DNA from 4 places in the Paenibacillus sp. FSL F4-0087 genome. Region 1 is predicted to be linked to each of the others. Evidence: predicted binding sites of a transcription regulator. Region 1 holds the regulator's gene; each other region holds the start of a gene.
The links. Region 1 encodes Rex, which represses fermentation and respiration genes when NADH is low (regulators of the CRP and FNR family bind a similar motif). Its sites were predicted from a motif close to TTGTGAAATATTTCACAA; they were not measured.

Region 1 (5,212 bases):
AGTGAAAGAAGATCAGGATGATTATCAGTCCGATAGTCTGATTACGGATATCTCAGGTCTGCTCAAGGACTTGGCAACGATTAAGGATAATCTGCGTTTCTTCATGCGGATGGATGATGCCAACACCGTGTACTGGATGGAGGCCAGCGGCCAGTTCCGCAGTAAATCACTTCAGCTCTATGCTGTTCCTGTCGATGTCAGTGCACAATTGAAGGATATGTTCTTTGATAAAAAGAAAAGCGTTGTGCTTACATCGGCTACGCTCTCCGTTGACAAGTCATTTCAATTCATGATCGAACAGCTGGGTTTGCAGGAAGCTGCCGAGAATAACCGTTTGTTAACGTCCATGTTGCCGTCACCGTTCAATTATCGAGAACAGGCGCTGCTCGTCATTCCGCGTGATTTCCCAAGCGTGAAGGGCAGTGTAGGCGATGCCCACTTTGTGGATATGCTCGTGCACTCCCTCGCGGAAACGGCTATTGCCACTCGTGGACGTATGATGGTGTTGTTCACCTCCTATCGCATGCTGCGCCAGGTCTATGACCCACTTAAGGAGGCCTTGTCAGGCAATGATATCTCTTTGCTTGGGCAAGGGGTGGACAGTGGCAGCCGTTCCAAGCTTACACGCCGCTTCCAAGATGCGAAAGCAACGGTGCTTCTTGGCACAAGCAGCTTCTGGGAAGGGGTGGACATTCCAGGAGAGGCTCTGACTTGTCTCGCGATTGTCAGACTGCCGTTCCAGCCACCGAATCATCCATTAGTCGAAGCGAAGAGCGAGCTTTTGCAGCAGCAGAAGAAAAACCCGTTTATGAAGCTGTCCGTGCCACAAGCCGTCATCCGTTTCAAACAGGGATTTGGCAGACTGGTTCGTACAGGCAAAGACAGAGGCATTGTAATTGTATACGATACACGCGTTATTGAAGCGTATTATGGCAAGTACTTTTTATATTCATTACCTGGTCCTAAAATGGAGCACATGCTCACCGAGCAGATGGTTCCTCGTATTTCGGAATGGCTCGAGAGACCGACCGAAGAGCAACAATAACAGATACGCTCTGTAGCTTCCATTATTGCAAGACGCCAGTGGTTGGCGGTAAAATTAAGTAATATGATTTTTGTTTCGTGGATATGCGAGTAAAGCAATTAAAGGAATAAAAGCAATAAAAGCAATTATCCATTATATAACAACGAGCATCCTGTTTAACTCAGTAATCTTTTTGCTCGTTTTAGACAGGGTGCTCAGCTTTTTCATCTATCTATCGTGGCCTTTGTAAGGGGGAGCAATGAATGAAATCAGATAAAATTTCGGAAGCCGTGGTGCGTAGATTGCCTGTTTACTTGCGTTATTTGAATGAACTGCATCAGCGCGAAGTCAATACGGTCTCTTCACAAGAACTGGGACTGAGGCTGGATTTGAATCCTGCCCAGATTCGTAAAGACCTGGCTTACTTCGGTGACTTTGGTCGTAAAGGGATCGGGTATGACGTTTCATATCTCATTGAGAAAATCCGCCATATTTTAAAAATAGACCAGCAGATCAATGTAGCTCTTGTCGGAGCAGGTAATTTGGGACATGCCTTGTCTAATTACAATGCCTATCTCAAAGACAACATGAAGATCGTCGCTGTATTTGATGCCTACGGTCCGAAGATTGGGAGTCAAATCAATAGTTTGACGGTGCAACCAATGAATGAATTAACGGATTCGGTCAAAAAAGACAACATTCGTATAGGTATTATCACGGTTCCCGATACGGAAGCCCAAAATGTTGCAGATCAACTGATTGAGTCAGGAATTGAAGCGATTCTGAATTTTGCACCAACGATTCTGAAGACTCCGCCGCATATTCGTATTCATCATGCCGATTTTACGACGGATTTGCTTAGTCTGGCTTATTACTTGGAGAATGGAAAGGACGACGAGGAAGATGACGACAAATAGATGGGTAATTCACAACGGCAAATTTGCCGTGTGTGAGGGTACGAATTGGAAAGTGGTTCAAGGTTTTATGGTTGTTGAGAATGACAAGATTGTGCATATTGGTGAGACATTGCCGGAAGGAGACGAAAGTCTGACAAAGGTGGACGGGAAAGGACTGTTCTTCTTGCCGGGTCTGATCAATACGCATGGTCACGCGGCCATGTCGCTTCTGAGAGGCCATGGAGACGATCTGGCGTTACAAGTATGGTTGCAGGAGAAAATGTGGCCAATGGAAGCCAAAATGACGTCTGAAGACGTATATTGGGGCACATCACTATCTGTTCTTGAAATGTTGAAAGGCGGAACAACAGCTTTCCTGGATATGTATGATCATATGGATCAGGTGGCGAAAGTGGTGGAACAATCCGGCGTTCGGGCTGCTCTGGCACGTGGGGTAATCGGACTTTGCTCAGAAGAAGAACAACTGCGCAAGCTCGAAGAGTCCGCAGCATTTGCCCGTCAATGGAATGGACAAGCAGACGGAAGAATTACAACTGTAATCTCTCCACATGCCCCTTACACTTGCCCTCCGGATTACATAGAGAAGCTGGTACAGGTTGCTCATGACCTGAATCTGCCTTTGCATACGCATATGTCTGAAACGCTTCGTGAAGTGGAACAGAACGTGGCTGATTACGGACTTCGTCCGGTTGCACATCTGGAGAAACTAGGATTTTTCTCCCGTCCATCACTGGTTGCACATGCGGTACATCTGAATGATGAAGAGATCGAGATTCTCGCAAAGCATGATGTAGCAGTTTCCCACAATCCAGGTAGTAACCTGAAATTGGCTTCGGGTGTTGCACGAGTACCTGATCTGTTGAAAGCAGGCGTGACTGTGTCCCTGGGAACAGACGGACCAGCAAGTAACAATAACCTGGATATGTTCGAAGAGATGAGATTGGCTGCGTTGATTCATAAAGGTGTATCTGGTGACCCTACTGCAGTGCCGGCAGGGGAAGCGCTTCTGCTTGGAACTTCATATGGTGCCAAATCCATATTCCTGAATAATACAGGCGCTCTGCAAGTTGGCATGAAGGCTGACTTCTTCGCGTTGAACATCGAACAAGCCCATTTCTATCCGCATACGGATCTGATTTCCCATACAGTCTACTCGGCATCGGCCAAAGATGTGGAGCATGTGTGGGTGGATGGTAAACAAGTGGTTAAACATGGCGAATGTCTTACGATGGATGAAGAGCGCATTCTGCGTGAGTCTCAGCTGGCATTTGACAGTTTGCTTGCCCGATAATTACAAGGACAGCATCGTCATAGGGAAAGGAAGTTCGGCTTTTGAAGAAAAAAAAGAAGTGGATATGGATTTCGCTGCTGCTCCTGGTTCTGATTCTGTTTGGACTTCAGCGTTATTATGTCTATGTTACCCAGGATCAGCGCAAGGAAGAGGCGTTGGCCATACAGGCGGCCCAGGAACAGCTGGGGATTACGTCCCACGAAGAGCTGCGTAAGTATGTTTGGGGACAGAAAGACGGCGGAGACAACATATACTGGACCCTGATCGGCAAAAATAAGGATAACCAGGATGTCATGGTGTGGGTGAAGTTTGATGAGAATAACAAACCGGTGACGGGAACGAATGCGGTACACGGGGAACTGTTAAAGAACGGCATGAATGAGGCTCAGATTCGAAATCGGTTCAGCTCTGAAGTTCCGGGCGGGGAGATCAAACGAATCATGCCAGGCGTTGTGAATGGAATCTATGTATGGCAAGTGTATTACAACGATGATACGCACAACTATTATCGGTTTTACCGCTTCAGCAACGGGGAACAGGTGGACCTGGTCTATACGATACCGAACAGCTAGAATTAGCAGACGTACTAACGTCTGAAGAGAATACATTAAAGAACCGGCAGACGGAAACCCGACTGGTCCGGTTCTTTGGCGTACTTTGTTGATCATTTTGGATTTGAATAGTTAAAATTAATAATTTATTCATATTTTCGCCTTAGATATTGTATATACGATGTGATATACTCAAATATGTATTCAAGGATACATCATACACAAATAAATCCTGTTAGGCACATCACAGGACATTACGTACACATATTTATATTCTTGCCTACAAGTTATAGGATGGGCCAAAATTTAGGAGGGGTAACTCACTTGAAAATAAAAGTATTGCCTATTGCTCTGACTGCCGTCATTTCAGCCGTTGTGTTGTTTGGAGGTTGGTTTGTGTATCGTCATGTGGCTGTGCAAAGCCCAATTGAAAAGATGGTTACCCAGTACGATGGAGTTAATGATGTTCAATTAACTATTAACCGCAATGATGTACAGTTGAAACTCGATCTGCAGCCGGATGTTGATCTGGGCAGGTTGGTACAATATATTCACAAAGAAGGACAGACCTTGATTGGCACTCGTTCGTTGAAGTTGGATGTCGTGGATCATTCCAACGAAGCGCTGGAGAGCTGGTGGGGAAGCGCGATGTTTACCGTAGCTCAAGCGATGGAAAACAAGCAATACACCGAGATTACACCGACCTTGTCTAAAATGGCTACAAATGGGATCAAGGTAAATACAGCCATGGATGACAATAATGTATATGTCAGTCTCAGAGATGGAGATGCCAGCAAGTTTATCATTCTGCCGCGTGTGCCCGGTCAGATAGGAGTGTGGCCTAATGCCTAAATGGACGAAAGAAATTGCCATTGGATTTGTACCCGTATTAATTATCTTTCTTGCTTTTATCGGTGTAAACATGATTCCCATTCTGATCGCTGCAATGCTTGTGGGTGCTCTGCTGCTTATGATGCAAATGCGTGGCGGAATTACGGTGGGCGCAGGTCAGGAACGTAAACGCAAGAAAAAAGGACCATCCAAGCTGACTTTTGAAGAAATCGGGGGTCAAGAGAGTGCCAAGCAGGAACTGCGGGAAGCGCTTGATTTTCTCATTCGACATGAAGAAATTCAGAAGTTTGGTATTCGTCCTTTGAAAGGTATCCTGCTTACTGGCCCTCCAGGAACAGGTAAAACCTTGATGGCCAAAGCTGCTGCTCATTATACCGATTCTGTTTTTGTTGCTGCTTCAGGCAGTGAGTTTGTTGAGATGTATGTTGGTGTAGGTGCAGGCAGAATACGGGATTTATTCCGTGATGCAAGAACACGTGCTGCTAAAGAAAATAAGGAAAATGCCATTATATTTATCGATGAAATTGATGTGATCGGTGGAAAACGGGAAGGCGGACAACAGCGTGAATATGATCAG
Region 2 (5,212 bases), 2.5 Mb from region 1:
TTGAATTCGATCCACGATTCTCCGGCCAAATACGATTGCTTCAGACAGAGAGTTGCTCGCCAGACGATTGGCTCCGTGTACTCCAGTAGAAGATACCTCACCACAGGCAAATAACCGGCTAATGCTGCTCTCCCCACTGAGATCCGTCTTCACTCCGCCCATCATGTAATGTGCAGCAGGAGCAACTGGAATCCAGTCTGTGGTCATATCCAGTCCGTATCGCATACAGGTCTCATAAATGGTAGGAAACCGATGTTTAATCATCTCCGTTGGTTCATGAGTGATATCCAAATATACAAAGGTACTGTTTGTCGATTCCATCTCACTGACAATGGCCCGCGCAACGATATCCCGTGGTGCCAGTTCAAGTTGTGCATGATACCGTTCCATGAAGCGCTCGCCTTTCACATTGCGCAAATAAGCTCCTTCGCCACGTACAGCCTCGGACACCAGGAAACGTGGTGCTCCCGGATAACAAAGGGAGGTCGGGTGGAATTGGATAAACTCCATGTCCCGGACAACTGCTCCGGCACGATAGGCCATCGCCACGCCATCTGCTGTAGCCACTTCCGGATTGGTCGTATATCGATACAACTGTCCAGCCCCACCAGAGCAGAGAACGGTTGCCTCTGCCTTCACAAATACTTGCGAACCGTCAGCCTTCTGTACTAGCGCACCTACACATTCTCCCTGCTCTGTAATCAGGTCAATGACAAAATGCTCATCCCACACTTTAATCCCCGGATGTTCATTCGCCTGTACAGCCAGTGCACGCACAATCTCATATCCCGTTGCATCCCCATTGGCATGCAAAATACGGCGGTGGCTGTGCGCACCTTCCTGCGTCAACGCCAACTCGCCGTTCTCCAGATCAAACAAAGTACCCAGTCGAATCAGTTCTTTCACTCCATCCGGGCCCTCGTTCACCAATGCTTCTACTGCTTCGGAGCGGCATAATCCCGCTCCTGCAACAAGTGTATCCTGCAAATGGTAGGCAGGTGAATCATCCTCAGCGATAACCGCAGCGATTCCCCCCTGCGCATACCGGGTGTTACTTTCCAGTAACGACTTCTTCGTGATCATCAACACACTGCGTTGTTCACTCGCCTTGATCGCAGTAAACAAACCAGCAATGCCCGAACCAATAACCAGCACATCCGTCTCCACCATCGGCAGCGCGGACAGATCAAAATCCACTAAATATTGCGGTATCATGTTATTTCACCTGTCTTGGAGCAAGAGTAACGCATGCTACTTCACCAGTAACATGCGCTCTAGTGATTCTCTGGCTTTGTCGGCAACGGCTGGAGGCACGTAAATTTGCGGCTTCATCGTTTCCAAGCATTTAACCAGCTTTTTCAAGTTATTGACTTTCATGTTCGGACATACGAGGAACTTGGTAGCAAAGTGGAATTGTTTGTCCGGGCTATCGAGACGCAGTTGGTATCCTGTACCGTCCTCGGTACCTACGATAAATTCTTTAGCGGACGAATTCTTACAATATTCCAGAATGGCGGTTGTGCTACCTACGAAATCACCCATCTCTACAACCTCAGGACGACATTCCGGGTGAACAACGAACTCGGCATTTGGATGCTTCGCTCTCATCTCTACCACGTCTTTGACCGTCAGCATATCATGGGTATTGCAGTAACCTTCCCAGATAATCATTTTCTTGTCTGTATGTTGTTGCACATAATGTCCCAGATTTTTATCCGGTACCCAGATGATTTCATCGGAATCAACAGATTGAATGACTCTGACAGCATTGGCCGATGTACAACAGATGTCGGTCTCTGCCTTGATCTCAGCTGAGGAATTGATGTACGTTACAACTTTGGCATTCGGGTGCTGTGCTTTCAATTTACGTAAGCCTTCAACGTTCACCATGTCCGCCATTGGGCAGCCTGCACGCTCGTCGGGGATGATAACCGTTTTGTTAGGGGCAAGAATTTTAGCGCTTTCACCCATAAAATGAACTCCGCAGAAAACGATAACATCCGCATCGGTTTGTGCCGCCTTCTGAGCCAGCAAAAACGAATCTCCCCGGAAATCAGCGACTTCCTGTACCTCGTCACGTTGATAATAATGGGCAAGAATAATGGCATTCCGTTCCTTCTTCAACTCCATCAGCCGCTCGCGCAGCTCCCGGTTCATCTCAGCCTTGCGCTCTAAAGCCAGAGCTTCCACCTGTGATCCTCTCCTTATCGGGACAGCCTTATACGCTGTTTCATATGGCAAATCCAAGTCGTTATTTTCGCTTGAGAAACGAATCACAAGCGGTTTAACACCTAATGTACACAACGTTCACGACTCTGTCAATAAATGAAATCGCCCCAGAACAAGGGCATAACCACCCATTTCCTACGTAGTTCGCCCTATAGCTCCCGGTTATCATTATCTATACAATTTGAAGGAATACATAAAAAAAGAGAGCCCGAAGGCTCTCCTTGTCATCTGCCACTATAAGACAGATGGTGTTATAAATTAAGACGTTGGCTTCGTTCCACCATCATCCGGGTCATTGCTGTTTCCTTTGTCCAGATTCGGAGCTTCGTTAGGAATATCTCCGGCTGGTGGTTCAGGCGTTTCATCTTTGCCTTGGATACGGACGCGTACATCACCGATGTTGTCGATGATCGCTTCTCCGCCTTCGCTAGGCGTACCTTCTCCATCGTTGCTGTTCTCATCTTTTGGAGTCAGGGCACCTGTCTCGATCAATTGCTTGATCTGATCCATTTCCAATGTCTCCACTTCCAGCAACGTGTTCGCAATCAGATGCACTTCTTTAGAATGTTTAACGAGTAAGTCTTTACACTTCTCATAGCATTCGTTGATGAAGCGTTGCATCTCCTGATCGATCTCGTAAGCAATGGAATCTGAGTAATTCTGTTCGTGACCGATATCACGACCCAGGAATACCTGTCCCTGCGAACTACCGAACTGCATAGGTCCCAGCTTCTCGCTCATACCGTACTCCATAACCATGCTACGGACGATACCCGTCGCTTGTTGGAAGTCACTGTATGCACCCGTACCGATTTCACCGATAAACAGTTCTTCGGAAACGCGGCCACCAAGGAGTCCAGTAATTTTGTCCAGCAATTCTTGCTTGGTAACAAGCATACGATCTTCTTTTGGCAACATGATTACATATCCACCCGCACGTCCGCGCGGAATAATGGTAACTTTATGTACCATATCGGCATGTTCCAGGAAGTAGCCTACAATGGTATGACCTGCTTCGTGATAAGCAACAATACGTTTTTCACGGTCACTGATAACACGGCTTTTCTTCTCCGTACCAACAATGACACGGTCAATCGCTTCGTCTACTTCACGCATGGAGATATCTCTGCGATTACGACGTGCCGCAAGCAATGCCGCTTCATTCAAGAGATTTTCCAAATCTGCACCAGAGAATCCGGTAGTACGCTTCGCAATAATGTCCAGCTTCACATCTTTGGTGAGTGGTTTGTTGCGTGAGTGTACTTTCAGAACCGCTTCACGACCTCTCACGTCAGGGCGATCAACCGTGATTTGACGGTCAAAACGTCCTGGACGCAGCAAGGCAGGGTCCAGAATATCAGCACGGTTCGTTGCAGCAACGATGATAATACCTTCATTGGCTCCGAATCCGTCCATTTCAACGAGCAACTGGTTGAGTGTTTGTTCACGTTCGTCGTGACCACCACCAAGACCAGCACCACGCTGACGTCCTACAGCATCAATCTCATCGATAAAGATGATACATGGGGCGTTTTTCTTCGCATTTTCAAACAAGTCACGTACACGAGATGCACCGACACCGACGAACATTTCAACGAAGTCAGAACCGGAAATACTGAAGAATGGCACACCCGCTTCACCGGCAACAGCACGAGCGAGCAAGGTTTTACCTGTACCCGGAGGACCTACAAGCAGTACGCCTTTAGGAATCCGTGCACCTACTGCTGCGAATTTACGAGGGTCTTTGAGGAAGTCCACGACTTCAACAAGCTCCTGTTTCTCTTCGTCAGCACCCGCAACATCTTCAAACGTAACCCGTTTCTTCTCTTCGTTGTAGAGACGAGCACGGCTTTTACCAAAGTTCATTACTTTACCGCCGCCGCCTTGAGCCTGATTAAACAGGAAGAAGAACAGCAGGAACATAATGATCAAAGGAATAAAGGAAGTCAGCAACGTCAACCAGATGCTGTCACCTTTCATAGGTTCCTGATGATATTCGAAATTGTTCGTTTCGCTTGCAGCTACAAGCTCACTAATTGCCTCATCCGTAGGAGGAATATACGTTGAGAAATTTTCTGATTTGGCTCCGTCAGGCGTCTTCCTGTATTGACCGGTCACGAGGTACGTCTGACCGTTGAATTGAACCGTCAATTCAGAGACATTATTGGTCTTGATCGCCGCGCGCAACTGATCATATCTAGGATTATCGGTGGCTTCGCCGCCATTGCTGACGAACTGGACTATCCCCACCACAACTAAAAAAAGAATCAAATAAAAAGCAGAATTCCGGATGAACCGATTCATCCCCTACCTCCTCTCGAGACACTTTAATTATTTTAACATAGCCCAACATGGCTTCTCAACAGAAGCCACCAACAGATATGGGCTTGGAACTAGCTTAAGCATTAGTTGCTGTAAACTTCCGGTTTCAGAATCCCGATGTAAGGGAGGTTCCGGTACTTCTCGGCATAATCCAGGCCATAGCCAACGATGAATGCGTCCGGAATGTCAAAGCCAGTGTAATGGGCTTCAAGTTCGACTTTGCGACCTGAAGGCTTGTCAAATAGCGTAACCACGCGGACGGATTCAGCACCGCGGTTCTGCAAGAGTTCGATCAGATAACTGAGCGTGAGTCCACTATCAATAATGTCCTCTACAATCAGAACCTCGCGTCCCTCAACGGATTCATCCAGATCCTTAATGATTTTAACCACGCCGGATGATTTGGTGGAAGCGCCATAACTCGATACTGCCATGAAATCCATCTCAACAGGTACCGTAATGTTCTTAACCAAATCAGCCATAAATATAAACGCACCCTTAAGCACACAAATGACCAAAGGATTGCGATTTGCATATTCGGCACTTATTGTTGCGCCTAATTCCTTGATTTTACTCTGAATCTCTTCTTCACTGATCAATACTTCCTGAATGTCGTTCTGCAACTGTGCGAACCTCCTAAGTTATACATATGAAAGCCTTA
Region 3 (5,212 bases), 1.9 Mb from region 1:
GAAGCCATGACTGCAGAGATTGAAAAGCTGCTTGGCGTATAAAATGAATGAACGAAGAAGCCTGCCTCCAGATTGGAGGACAGGCTTTTTTTGATACAATTTTTAGTACGAAACATCCTCTCCATATACGTGTCTCCGCGGTAGTTGCTACGCTTATTTTGAGCATAAACCAGCCATAAGCAGGGAAAACTGAAGTCAATGAAGATGAGTCGATGACTCGCCTGATCGTAAAGAAAACCACATCCGACGAATTTACTTTGATTAACCTATTGCAATGTGAAAAATATCACATTATAATAAGTGTACAAAGTGAAATAAATCACATAAGCATTATTCGCTTAGAAGTGAAATATTTCACAACCGAAATGACGTTATATTCAATTTTTTATTTATATACTCCAAGGGGGAACCTTATCATGAAAATCGCAGTTATCGGATGTACACACGCAGGGACCGCAGCCATCGTTAACACCGCCAAATTGTACCCGGATGCTACCATTACAGTGTATGAGCGCAATGACAACATCTCCTTCTTATCATGTGGCATTGCGCTTTATGTAGGTGGTGTGGTGAAAGATCCAGACGGACTGTTCTATTCTTCGCCAAACCAACTGGCCGAGCTCGGTGTCGTTACCAAAATGCTTCATGAAGTGACGTCAGTAGATGCTGCGGGTCACAAACTTCAGGCTAAAAACTTGAAAACCGGGGAAGAATTCGAAGATACCTTCGACAAGCTGATCGTGACCACGGGTTCATGGCCTGTCGTACCGAAGCTGGAAGGCATCGAGATGGATAACATTTTACTTTGCAAAAACTACAACCATTCCAACACGATTATTGAGAAAGCCAAACATGCCAAACGTATTACCGTGGTAGGAGCAGGTTATATCGGCATTGAACTGGTGGAGGCTTTCCAAATGAACGGCAAGGAAGTTACACTGATTGATAGCGTGGACCGGATCTTGAACAAATATCTCGACCCCGAGTTCACGGATGCCATTGAAGAAACGTTGACTGGACACGGTATCAAGCTGGCACTGGGCCAAACGGTTCAGAAGTTTACCGGAGAGAATGGCAAAGTGAACAAGGTCATTACATCCAAAGGAGAGTTTGATACAGACCTCGTTATTCTGTGCATTGGTTTCCGTCCAAATACGGAACTGCTCAAAGGCCAAGTGGATATGCTGCCAAACGGCGCAATCATCGTGGATAAATATATGCAAACCAGCCAAAAAGACGTCTTCGCTGCTGGAGACAGCTGTGCAATTCATTACAATCCAACCGGCAAGGCTGCGTACATTCCACTGGCAACCAACGCGGTGCGGATGGGTACACTCGTAGCACGGAACCTGGTTCGTCCTACGACACGGTACATGGGTACACAAGGCACATCAGGTATTAAAATTTATGAGCAAAATATTGCAGGTACAGGTCTGACGGAAGCATCTGCTGCGGATGAGGGTCTGGTGGTTGAAGCTGTAACGCTTGAAGATGCTTACCGTCCAGAGTTCATGCCAACAGCAGAGAAGCTGCTGCTCAAAGTAATCTATGAACAGGCTACGCGCCGCATTGTTGGTGCGCAGGTCATGTCACAAGCTGATCTGACACAGTCGATCAATACGATCTCTGTGTGCATCCAGAACAACATGACGGTAGATGAGCTGGCCTTCATCGACTTCTTCTTCCAACCACATTACAACAAACCATGGAACTTCCTGAACTCGGCTGGTCTTCAGGCGTTGCCTCCAGTAGAAGTAAAAACACCAGCGATGGTTTAACCGAAATATCCGAGAACTGCCGCTTCGTGCGGTAGTTCTTTTTTGTTTTTTAAAATAATCGGAGGTAGTTAGGGCTGGGAAATGGTGCTATATTATCAACTGTAACGTTATAAACGCAATGGAGTTGAAATGAAGGAGAGTGGCGCAGGCGTGCTTACAGAATCCGTATCCCGGTTGAACGTTCTCTTGCAATCGGTACCTCAGGAGTTCCTTGCAATGAATCCGGACGAGATTGTTCCACCACGAATGGAAGGAAAATGGTCCCGTCTTCAAATTTTGGGGCATTTATGCGATTCGGCTCTGCATAATGTCAGCAGATTTGTACAGATGCAGCACCAGACCGAACCTTTTAGTATAACTTCGTATCAGCAGGAGCAGTGGGTGGAGAGCCAACAGTACAAGAGCGCACCAATTGAAGATGTATTAAATCTCTGGATTAGTCTGAACCAGTCCGTTATTCGTGTTCTCTCCGTCTCGGTAGAGATGGGTCAATCGCAAACATGTATCCTCTCTGATGGAAGTGTGGTAACGCTAGAATGGCTGGCACAAGATTACGTTGAGCATCTGGAACATCATTTGCAGCAAATTTTCGGTGAGCATGAGGATCTGGGGACGGCGTAAGTAACCACCTCATCGATCGCACATCAAGTAAACTAGAACGAAACGTGAAAATGTAGTTTTCAGACTTTGTGATAAAAGTAACAAACCTCTTGAAACCTTCGCGATACAATGAACATATCAACCAAACAAGTTGAATTATGATGTTCATGAACTGTGAAGGAGAGGATCGTTATGGCAGCAAAAACACCTCTTGAGGTTGCACAATATACGGCGCATACGGGGATGAAGAAAGCTCAAAATCCGGTGTCCTCCGTATTGATACTCAGTTTTCTGGCAGGAGCTTTTATTGCGCTCGGATTTCTGCTGGATATTCGGGTTATTGCCTCTGCTCCGACCGAGTGGGGCAGCTTGGTTAATCTGATTGGTGCAGCAGTGTTCCCGGTAGGATTAATATTGGTGCTGATTGGCGGTGGGGAACTGCTGACAGGTAATATGATGGCCGTCCCACTTGCGACGATTGCACGTAAACTGTCCGCGGGCAACATGTTGAAGAATCTCACCTTAGTGACGATAGGTAATTTCCTTGGAGCGCTCTTTGTGGCCTATGCATTTGGGCATGTGCTCGGTCTGACGGCAGAAGGTGCCTATTTGACCAAAGTAGTGGATATGGCTGGACACAAGCTGGAGGACAGCTTCCTTCAGGCTTTTATATCCGGGATCGGGTGTAACTGGCTGGTAGCTCTCGCAGTATGGTTGTCCTACGCATCGGATACGATGAGTGGAAAAGTACTGGGCATTTGGTTCCCAACGATGGCCTTTGTGGCTATTGGATTCCAGCACGTTGTCGCCAACATGTTCCTGATTCCTGCGGCGATCTTCGAAGGGCATTATTCGTGGGGGCAATACATCATGAATTTCATTCCGGTATGGCTTGGCAACCTGACGGGAGGGGCGCTATTTGTGGCGGCTGCTTACTGGATGGTGTACCTGCGCAAGCATGAGCCGGAAGTGAAGCCTGAGGTGGCAATGGCGGTGGCCCAGCCTGTGGAGACAGAAGCCAGACCGATGTGGAGCAAGCAGGCGTAGCGACATTTTTTCGAGTAATCGAGTAGCGTTGTAACCACGATAAGCCAGCAAAGACGAGTGCGAAGTTAAACAGGAACAGGGAAGTTAAACAAAATAGCAACAGAAATTGGCGAATCTAATCTCGTTCAAGTCATGGCTGTCTGCTGTGATGGGCGGGAGAGGAGTCGCTTTTTTTTATGTAAAAGTATGCACGCAAAATAAATTCGCCATGACAAGGTTCGGGGGAACGAAACCTGTTCATGGCGAATTTCGGGAGTGGTCCATGATATGGCATGAGGAGGAAGTGGGGAAACACTAGCCTAATGCCTTATTTTTAATTTACCCTTGAATTTCGAGATTGAATCAAGGGGAAAAAGATTTTTTTTTGAAAAAAATTTGGAGCGGTTGTGGCAGTAAAAAAGACTGTTCTCTTTACGCGATTACCATGAAGAAGATATGATATGAGGATAACTTTGAAGGGGGAGGAACTTGTATATGATCGATCAGGAGAATGGCGTATTCCCGGCAGTTTGCCCGCTCGATTGTCCGGATACTTGCGGCCTACTGCTTCATAAGGAGAACGGTAAGATCGTGAAGGTCGTGGGCAATCCGGACCATCCGATTACAAAAGGCGCCATCTGTAACAAAGTCCGAAATATGACGGAGCGGGTGTATCACCCCGAGCGGTTGCAATATCCGATGCGACGCATCGGAGCCAAGGGCGAAGGCCAGTTCGAGCGAATCAGTTGGGACGAAGCCATCGAAGAGATTACGGCGAGATTTAGTTCGCTGGCAGATACCTACGGACCGGAGAGCATCCTGCCCTACAGCTTCTATGGAAACATGGGCATTCTTGGTGTGGATGGCATGGATCGTCGATTTTTCAATGCGCTAGGTGCGAGCAAGCTGGAACAGACCATCTGTAATGCAGCGGGAAATACCGGCTGGAAATATACGATGGGTGCGAACCGGGGAACCTTGCCCGAGGATACAGAGCATGCGGATGTCATTCTGGTGTGGGGAGGCAACATCGTCAGCACCAATATGCATCAGGTTGTTCTGGCCGAGAAAGCCCGCAAAAAGGGCGCCCAAATCGTCGTTATTGATGTCCATCGCAATCGGACCGCCCAATGGGGAGACTGGTTCATTCCACTCTACCCCGGTACAGACAGTGCATTGGCACTCGGATTAATGCATGTATTGTTCGAGCAGGAACTGACGGATGAGGCTTTTATGCAAAAATATACCGTGGGCCATGAGGCACTGCGTGATCATGTCCGCAGCTACACCCCGGAGCGCGTTGCACGTATTACAGGCGTGCCGGAGGCGGACATCGTGAAGCTGGCTGAGCTGTATGGCAACGCACAGGCAGCCCACATTCATATCGGCAATGGCCTCCAGCATCACGACAACGGTGGCATGAACGTCCGCAGCGTAGCCTGTCTGCCTGCCATTACAGGGCAGTGGCTGAAGCGCGGCGGGGGCGCTATTCGTACCAACAGCTACGCGAGCACGAATAGCGATGCGCTCGAGCGTCCTGAGCTGCGGCAGAACCCGGAGCCGCGCGTGGTGAACATGAACCGGATTGGCGAAGCACTGCTGGAAGCGGAGCAGCAGATCCGGGCGTTGATGGTCTACTGCAGCAATCCACTGGTGGTGGCACCAGATACCGAGCGGGTGGAGCGAGGTTTTGCACGGGAAGATCTGTTTACGGTAGTCCATGACCTATTCATGACGGATACGGCGAAATACGCGGATATTGTGCTGCCTGCGACGTCTTCATTTGAAACGACAGATCTGTATACGTC
Region 4 (5,212 bases), 290 kb from region 1:
TAATGTAGCTAACGTGTTCGAACCATGAAGTCTCATCATATTTGAATAGCGGCTGTCCATTTACCAGAACCTCTCCTGATGCTGGTTTCAGCAAACCCGCAATGAGATGGAGTAACGTCGTTTTCCCTGAACCACTTTTGCCGACAATGGCAATGTATTCTCCCGGATCAAGCTGTGCTCGACCAGTCTCAAGCTCGAATGATTCGGGCGCATACCGAAATCGGAGATGGTTCAATATGATGGTCGGCGGTATGGAACTGCCATTGGAACGGTCCATTTGCAATGTCCCTATCCCGTTTCCTCTTTCCATCCGATCCATGTTATCGACCTCGTCAATTCCATCGGATGTACCTGATCCTTCTTTGCCATCTACCGATATACTCTCCCCAGCCGTTTCCTCAAGCATCTGCTCTACCTTACGAACTGCTCCCATACTTGTTCGACCGCTGTGAAAAGCCGTTCCCGTATTTTTCAACAGACTGTAGAACTCGGGAACGAGCAGCAGCACGAGAAACGCGGTATGGAACGCCATCGATTTGAATACAAGCAGCTGGATTGCAAGCTCAAGAGCCACGATACCGATGCTTAGCATTACGATCGATTCCAGCATGAACGTATTGGTAAACGCAATCCGCAAAATGCCCATCGTGGCATCGCGGTAACCGAGGCTAGCGCGTTCAATCTCCTGCTGCTGACGGTGAGCCCGTCCAAATATTTTCAACGAAACCAGCCCTTGAAGAGAGTCCAGAAACGTACCGGAGAACTCGGCCAGCTGCGCATATTTCTCCTCTGATTTGTTCTTTGTTTTCAGTCCCACCAAAATCATGAACAAGGGGATAAACGGTGCCGTAAACAGCATAATGAAGCCTGAATTGGCATGCTGCATAAACGTTACCACCAAAATCAGAATCGGAATGATGGCAGCCTCCATCATACGCGGCATGTACTGACTGAAATAACTGTCAGCCTCATCCACAGCATCCAGAGCAACACTGACCTTTCCGCCTGTTTGTCCACGAAGGGTTGATGGCATCGAGGCATGGGTCAAATGTTGCAGCACGGCTGCTCGCATATTCGTCTTCGCACTGGAAGCCATATGCAAACCAACTTTTCCGTTCCCATAAGACAACCCTGTACGTACGACCATGACAGCCAGAAGTATCCCGAGCAGCATGACGACCGACGAAAGGGAAGCCTTCTCCACAAAAATCCGTTGTACTGCTTCAGCAAGCAGCGCAGCCTGACTTACAATCGCTGCACCCAGCGCAAGTGAAATCACTGCAAGAAGCACGAGACGTTTTCGTTGCCCAGACATTTGTTGAGAGATCAGGTTTGTCTTCCTCTTCATGTAAGCTCTCCTCCTTTCAATGAACCTGTGAGATTACTCCCTTACATCACATATTAAATTCAATTTATTTTTTTCCCTTAACATAATCCGCATCAAACAGAAACAGTTTGAAAACCAGAATTAAGGAAGGAATCAACATGCACATGCCACCGATAAACACAACAACCAGTGCGAAGCCCATCGCTGGTGAGGTTACACTGTTTTGAATTGTAATAAACGGATCAAGGATATAAGGATATTGACCAATTCCGTAAGCGAAAAAGGCACAGAAAAATTGCAGCATGATACATATAAACGCTAATCCGTAGCGGCGTCCGTTATAGATCAGCCACATCGCAATCATGAAGAAGGCAACGGAAAGCGCAAGTAGCCACCATAAATCCATCATATTTTGAAAATGTCGCTCATTGTGCTGTCCCAAATAAATAAATGCAGTCAGTGCGATGATAATCGTCGGTGTGCTCCAGAACAGGGCATAGTTACGCACCAGCTTCAATGCAGAGTGATCCTCTGCCCGCGACGCATAGAAGGTCAGAAATGAGCTGCTAATGAACAATACGGACACAATCGCGAGTCCAACGATGCTCCATGATAACGGATTGGTAAACAGTGTCCAGTAATCCAGCGAAACCGTCGAACCCTGCTTCACGATAAAACCACCTTCAGACAGCGTTAGCGCCACTGATAGCGAAGCCGGAATAAGCAATCCCGAAGCTCCATATAGAAACAGATACACGATATTATTTTTGGAACCATAGTTCTCAAAGGCATAAAACGACCCACGAATGGCGAGCAAAATGACCGCAATACTGCCCGGTACGAGCAGAGCTGATCCGTAATAATAAGCCGTGTCCGGAAAGAATCCAACGATGCCAATATAGAAAAAGACAAAAAATACATTCGTAATCTCCCATACCGGTGATAAATAACGGGAAATCAGACGATTAATCAGGTGATCCTGTTTCGTCAAGCGTGCATAAAAGGCAAAGAAACCCGCCCCGAAATCAATGGAGGCTACAATTAAATAGCCATACAGGAACAACCAGAGCACCGAGATGCCAATCAGTTCGTAACTCATGTACGCTCACCCTTTTCTGTAGACGGATTGCGCTTCTCCTTCATCCATTTCTCCATCTCGACTTCTGCCGGATTATTGTTGAACAAACGTCTTAGTACGAGAACACACATGACTCCCAGAACGATGTAGAGAAGCAGGAAGAAGAAAAAGATCATTCTGATGTTGGGTGATGAAGTGGCGGCTTCCTCAACACGCATATATCCCCGGATAATCCACGGCTGTCTCCCCAGTTCAGCATAGAACCAGCCCAGTTCAACTCCGAGAAAAGCCATGGGTGCGCCTAGTGCTATAATCCCAAGCAGCCACTTGTTCAGCTCATTGCGCTTTTTCCAGAACACAAACAGGAAGTACAGAACCGAGATAGCCAGTAGCGTAAATCCGATTCCCGCCATTAAATCAAACAGGTAGTGAACGAGCAGCGGCGGCCATTCGTCCTCCGGAAACTCCTCCAGTCCGGTTACTTCGGCATTAAAGTCACTAAAGGCCAGGAAGCTAAGCAGTTTCGGAAGGTGAAGCGCTCCTATAATTTCATGCTCCGCATTCAGCCATCCCAATAAAATCAAATCTGCGCCACTTTCTGTCTCAAAATGCCATTCTGCTGCTGCAAGTTTCTCCGGCTGATGCTCGGCCAGAAATTTGGCGGACACATCTCCCGCTAATGTGTTCAGTAAGCCGAACAGCAGAACCACCGCCATCATGAGATTCAAGGCTTTTTTGTGGTAGGCGGATGCCCCTTTTCTCAGTAGCGCAAAGGCTGCAATTCCGGCTAACAGGGCAGCTCCTGTCAAATAGGCCGAGCTTAACACATGGAACACCTTGGAGAATGTCGCCGTATTCAGCATCGCCTCCACCGGGTTAACCGCAGTGAATTGGCCTGCTTCCATGACAAAGCCTCCAGGCTGGTTCATGAAGCCGTTCACCGTCGTAATAAACACAGCCGACATGCCTGCACCGGTGACGATGGGAATCGTCAGCAGCCAGTGGATGTACGGATTTTTGAATCGATCCCACGTATACAAATAAATGCCCAAGAAGATGGCTTCAAAAAAGAACGCAAACACTTCCATGAATAGCGGGAGTGCTATGACATTGCCAGCCAGTTTCATAAAATTCGGCCACACCAGGGCCAGCTGCAGTGAAATCGCTGTACCGGTCACCACACCAACCGCCACAGAAATGACAAACCCTCTTGACCACCTCTTCGCCATCAGTGTGTAATGGGGGTCCTTCTTGCGAATCCCCATGAACTCTGCAATTGCGATCATTAGAGGTATACCGACGCCAAGCGTCGCAAAAATAGCGTGGAAGCCCAGCGTCATACCTGTCACCAGCTTGCTCCACATCACCGTATCGATTGCCATCCTTTACTGCCTCCTTTCAAACTCTGTTCGATTTTCGTACTGATTTGAAACTTTTAATTATTAGGTCAGTCATCCCTTGGGCTGCGTTTAATATCAGGTTTAGAGAAGTCCCACGAAATAGGTTCAGAGTTTGTCTATAAAGCGTTCCTCCATCATTGTATGTACAAAGAGAATTTTTTCACAAAGTAAGAGACGAGGAAGCTTTACCTGATACTGAAGGGCCAAAGTACTTAACAGGACCTAATAGTTAAAATTATTATATCTTTGTGAATTAGCAATTCAATCACTGACACGTCTTCGTCCCTAAATGTTCAAGAAAGGATCAACTCTTTCTGACAACTCGGTGAAAAGCGTAAAAAATACCCAAAGGAGCTATTGATTCTTTGGACACAACCGTGGTATTGCGATTTTCAATTCTACTATGCGTGCAAGATGTTCGGGAAAAATAAAACTAAAGAAGCCGCTCGTATAGCGAGCGACTTCTTTAGTTTTTTTGTTCATAAGTCTAACGAAGCTTCAATTCTTTTGCTGTACGGTCTCCTCTAGCCATTGCTGCAAAGGAATATCCTTAGTCAACTCACCGAGCAAAATGTGACTGAATATACCTTCCTGATCTATGATCATAGTCGCTGGCAAACCGGTGATACGATACAGACCGGAGACCTTTCCGGTCACATCAATGATAACAGGGAAATCGAATTCCTGTTTCTCCATAAATTCACGAATGGTGCCCTTCGCTTCCCCCACGTTGACAAACAGGGTCTCTACATCGTTTTGATACGTCTGAGCGATCTGATTAATCATTGGCATTTCCCTCACACAGGGCGTACACCATGAAGCCCAGAAGTTAATCATGACGACTTTACCCCGATAATCGGAGAGCTTCACCTGTTCTCCGGCTGAATTAATCGCAGTGAATTCAGGAGCAATTGCACCGGCTTCAATGGCACCGGTTCTTTTGGGCTCGGATGATGAAGTCTCCTGGTAAATTGCCCACACAGCTACCAGCACTGCAGCCACTCCAATCAGGATAGTAAGCAAACGTCTCATTTTCGCACTCATTTTTTCACTTTTTATTTCCAATAAATTCACCTTCATTTTAAGCCAAGACTATGATGAAATGCAGCATGAAGCGACCCGAACTGTTGACGAAACTCCTCAGTAGAGCCATCTCCCACATTACGTCCTTGGTTCATAAAAACAATCTGATCCGCAACATCATCTGCGATTTCAAGCTGGTGGGTGGAGAACACGACCATATGTCCCTCCTCCTTGATCTGTTTTATCAGATTTGTAAACTCTTGCATCCAGAAGGGGTCCAGTCCATTCGTCGGCTCATCCATGATCAGCAGCGGAGGCTTGGACAGCAGAGCCTGGGCAAATAACACACGCTGCCGCATTCCTTTGGAAAAGGTCGTGACCCGC

Region 2: a site for Rex is predicted at 2,262-2,279, ahead of nadA (quinolinate synthase NadA). Genes of this name have one in related genera too.
Region 3: a site for Rex is predicted at 2,466-2,483, ahead of MHB84_RS15425 (formate/nitrite transporter family protein). Genes of this name have one in related genera too.
Region 4: a site for Rex is predicted at 3,954-3,971, ahead of MHB84_RS25430 (cytochrome ubiquinol oxidase subunit I). Genes of this name have one in related genera too.

What each region holds. Positions count from the first base shown of each region.
Region 1 covers NZ_JBBODJ010000001.1:5,223,327-5,228,538, forward strand. The annotation lists gene dinG (ATP-dependent DNA helicase DinG) at 1-1,045, shown strand, start outside; gene MHB84_RS24085 (redox-sensing transcriptional repressor Rex) at 1,288-1,941, shown strand; gene MHB84_RS24090 (amidohydrolase) at 1,928-3,232, shown strand; gene MHB84_RS24095 (cell wall elongation regulator TseB-like domain-containing protein) at 3,274-3,804, shown strand; gene MHB84_RS24100 (hypothetical protein) at 4,108-4,635, shown strand; gene MHB84_RS24105 (AAA family ATPase) at 4,628-5,212, shown strand, end outside.
Region 2 covers NZ_JBBODJ010000001.1:2,715,602-2,720,813, forward strand. The annotation lists gene nadB (L-aspartate oxidase) at 1-1,215, opposite strand, end outside; gene nadA (quinolinate synthase NadA) at 1,252-2,190, opposite strand; gene ftsH (ATP-dependent zinc metalloprotease FtsH) at 2,488-4,533, opposite strand; gene hpt (hypoxanthine phosphoribosyltransferase) at 4,635-5,174, opposite strand.
Region 3 covers NZ_JBBODJ010000001.1:3,329,632-3,334,843, forward strand. The annotation lists gene MHB84_RS15410 (glutathione peroxidase) at 1-42, shown strand, start outside; gene MHB84_RS15415 (FAD-dependent oxidoreductase) at 417-1,778, shown strand; gene MHB84_RS15420 (DinB family protein) at 1,908-2,399, shown strand; gene MHB84_RS15425 (formate/nitrite transporter family protein) at 2,571-3,425, shown strand; gene MHB84_RS15430 (molybdopterin-dependent oxidoreductase) at 3,900-5,212, shown strand, end outside.
Region 4 covers NZ_JBBODJ010000001.1:5,517,261-5,522,472, reverse strand. The annotation lists gene cydD (thiol reductant ABC exporter subunit CydD) at 1-1,348, opposite strand, end outside; gene MHB84_RS25435 (cytochrome d ubiquinol oxidase subunit II) at 1,413-2,426, opposite strand; gene MHB84_RS25430 (cytochrome ubiquinol oxidase subunit I) at 2,423-3,787, opposite strand; gene MHB84_RS25425 (TlpA family protein disulfide reductase) at 4,304-4,849, opposite strand; gene ccmA (heme ABC exporter ATP-binding protein CcmA) at 4,882-5,212, opposite strand, start outside.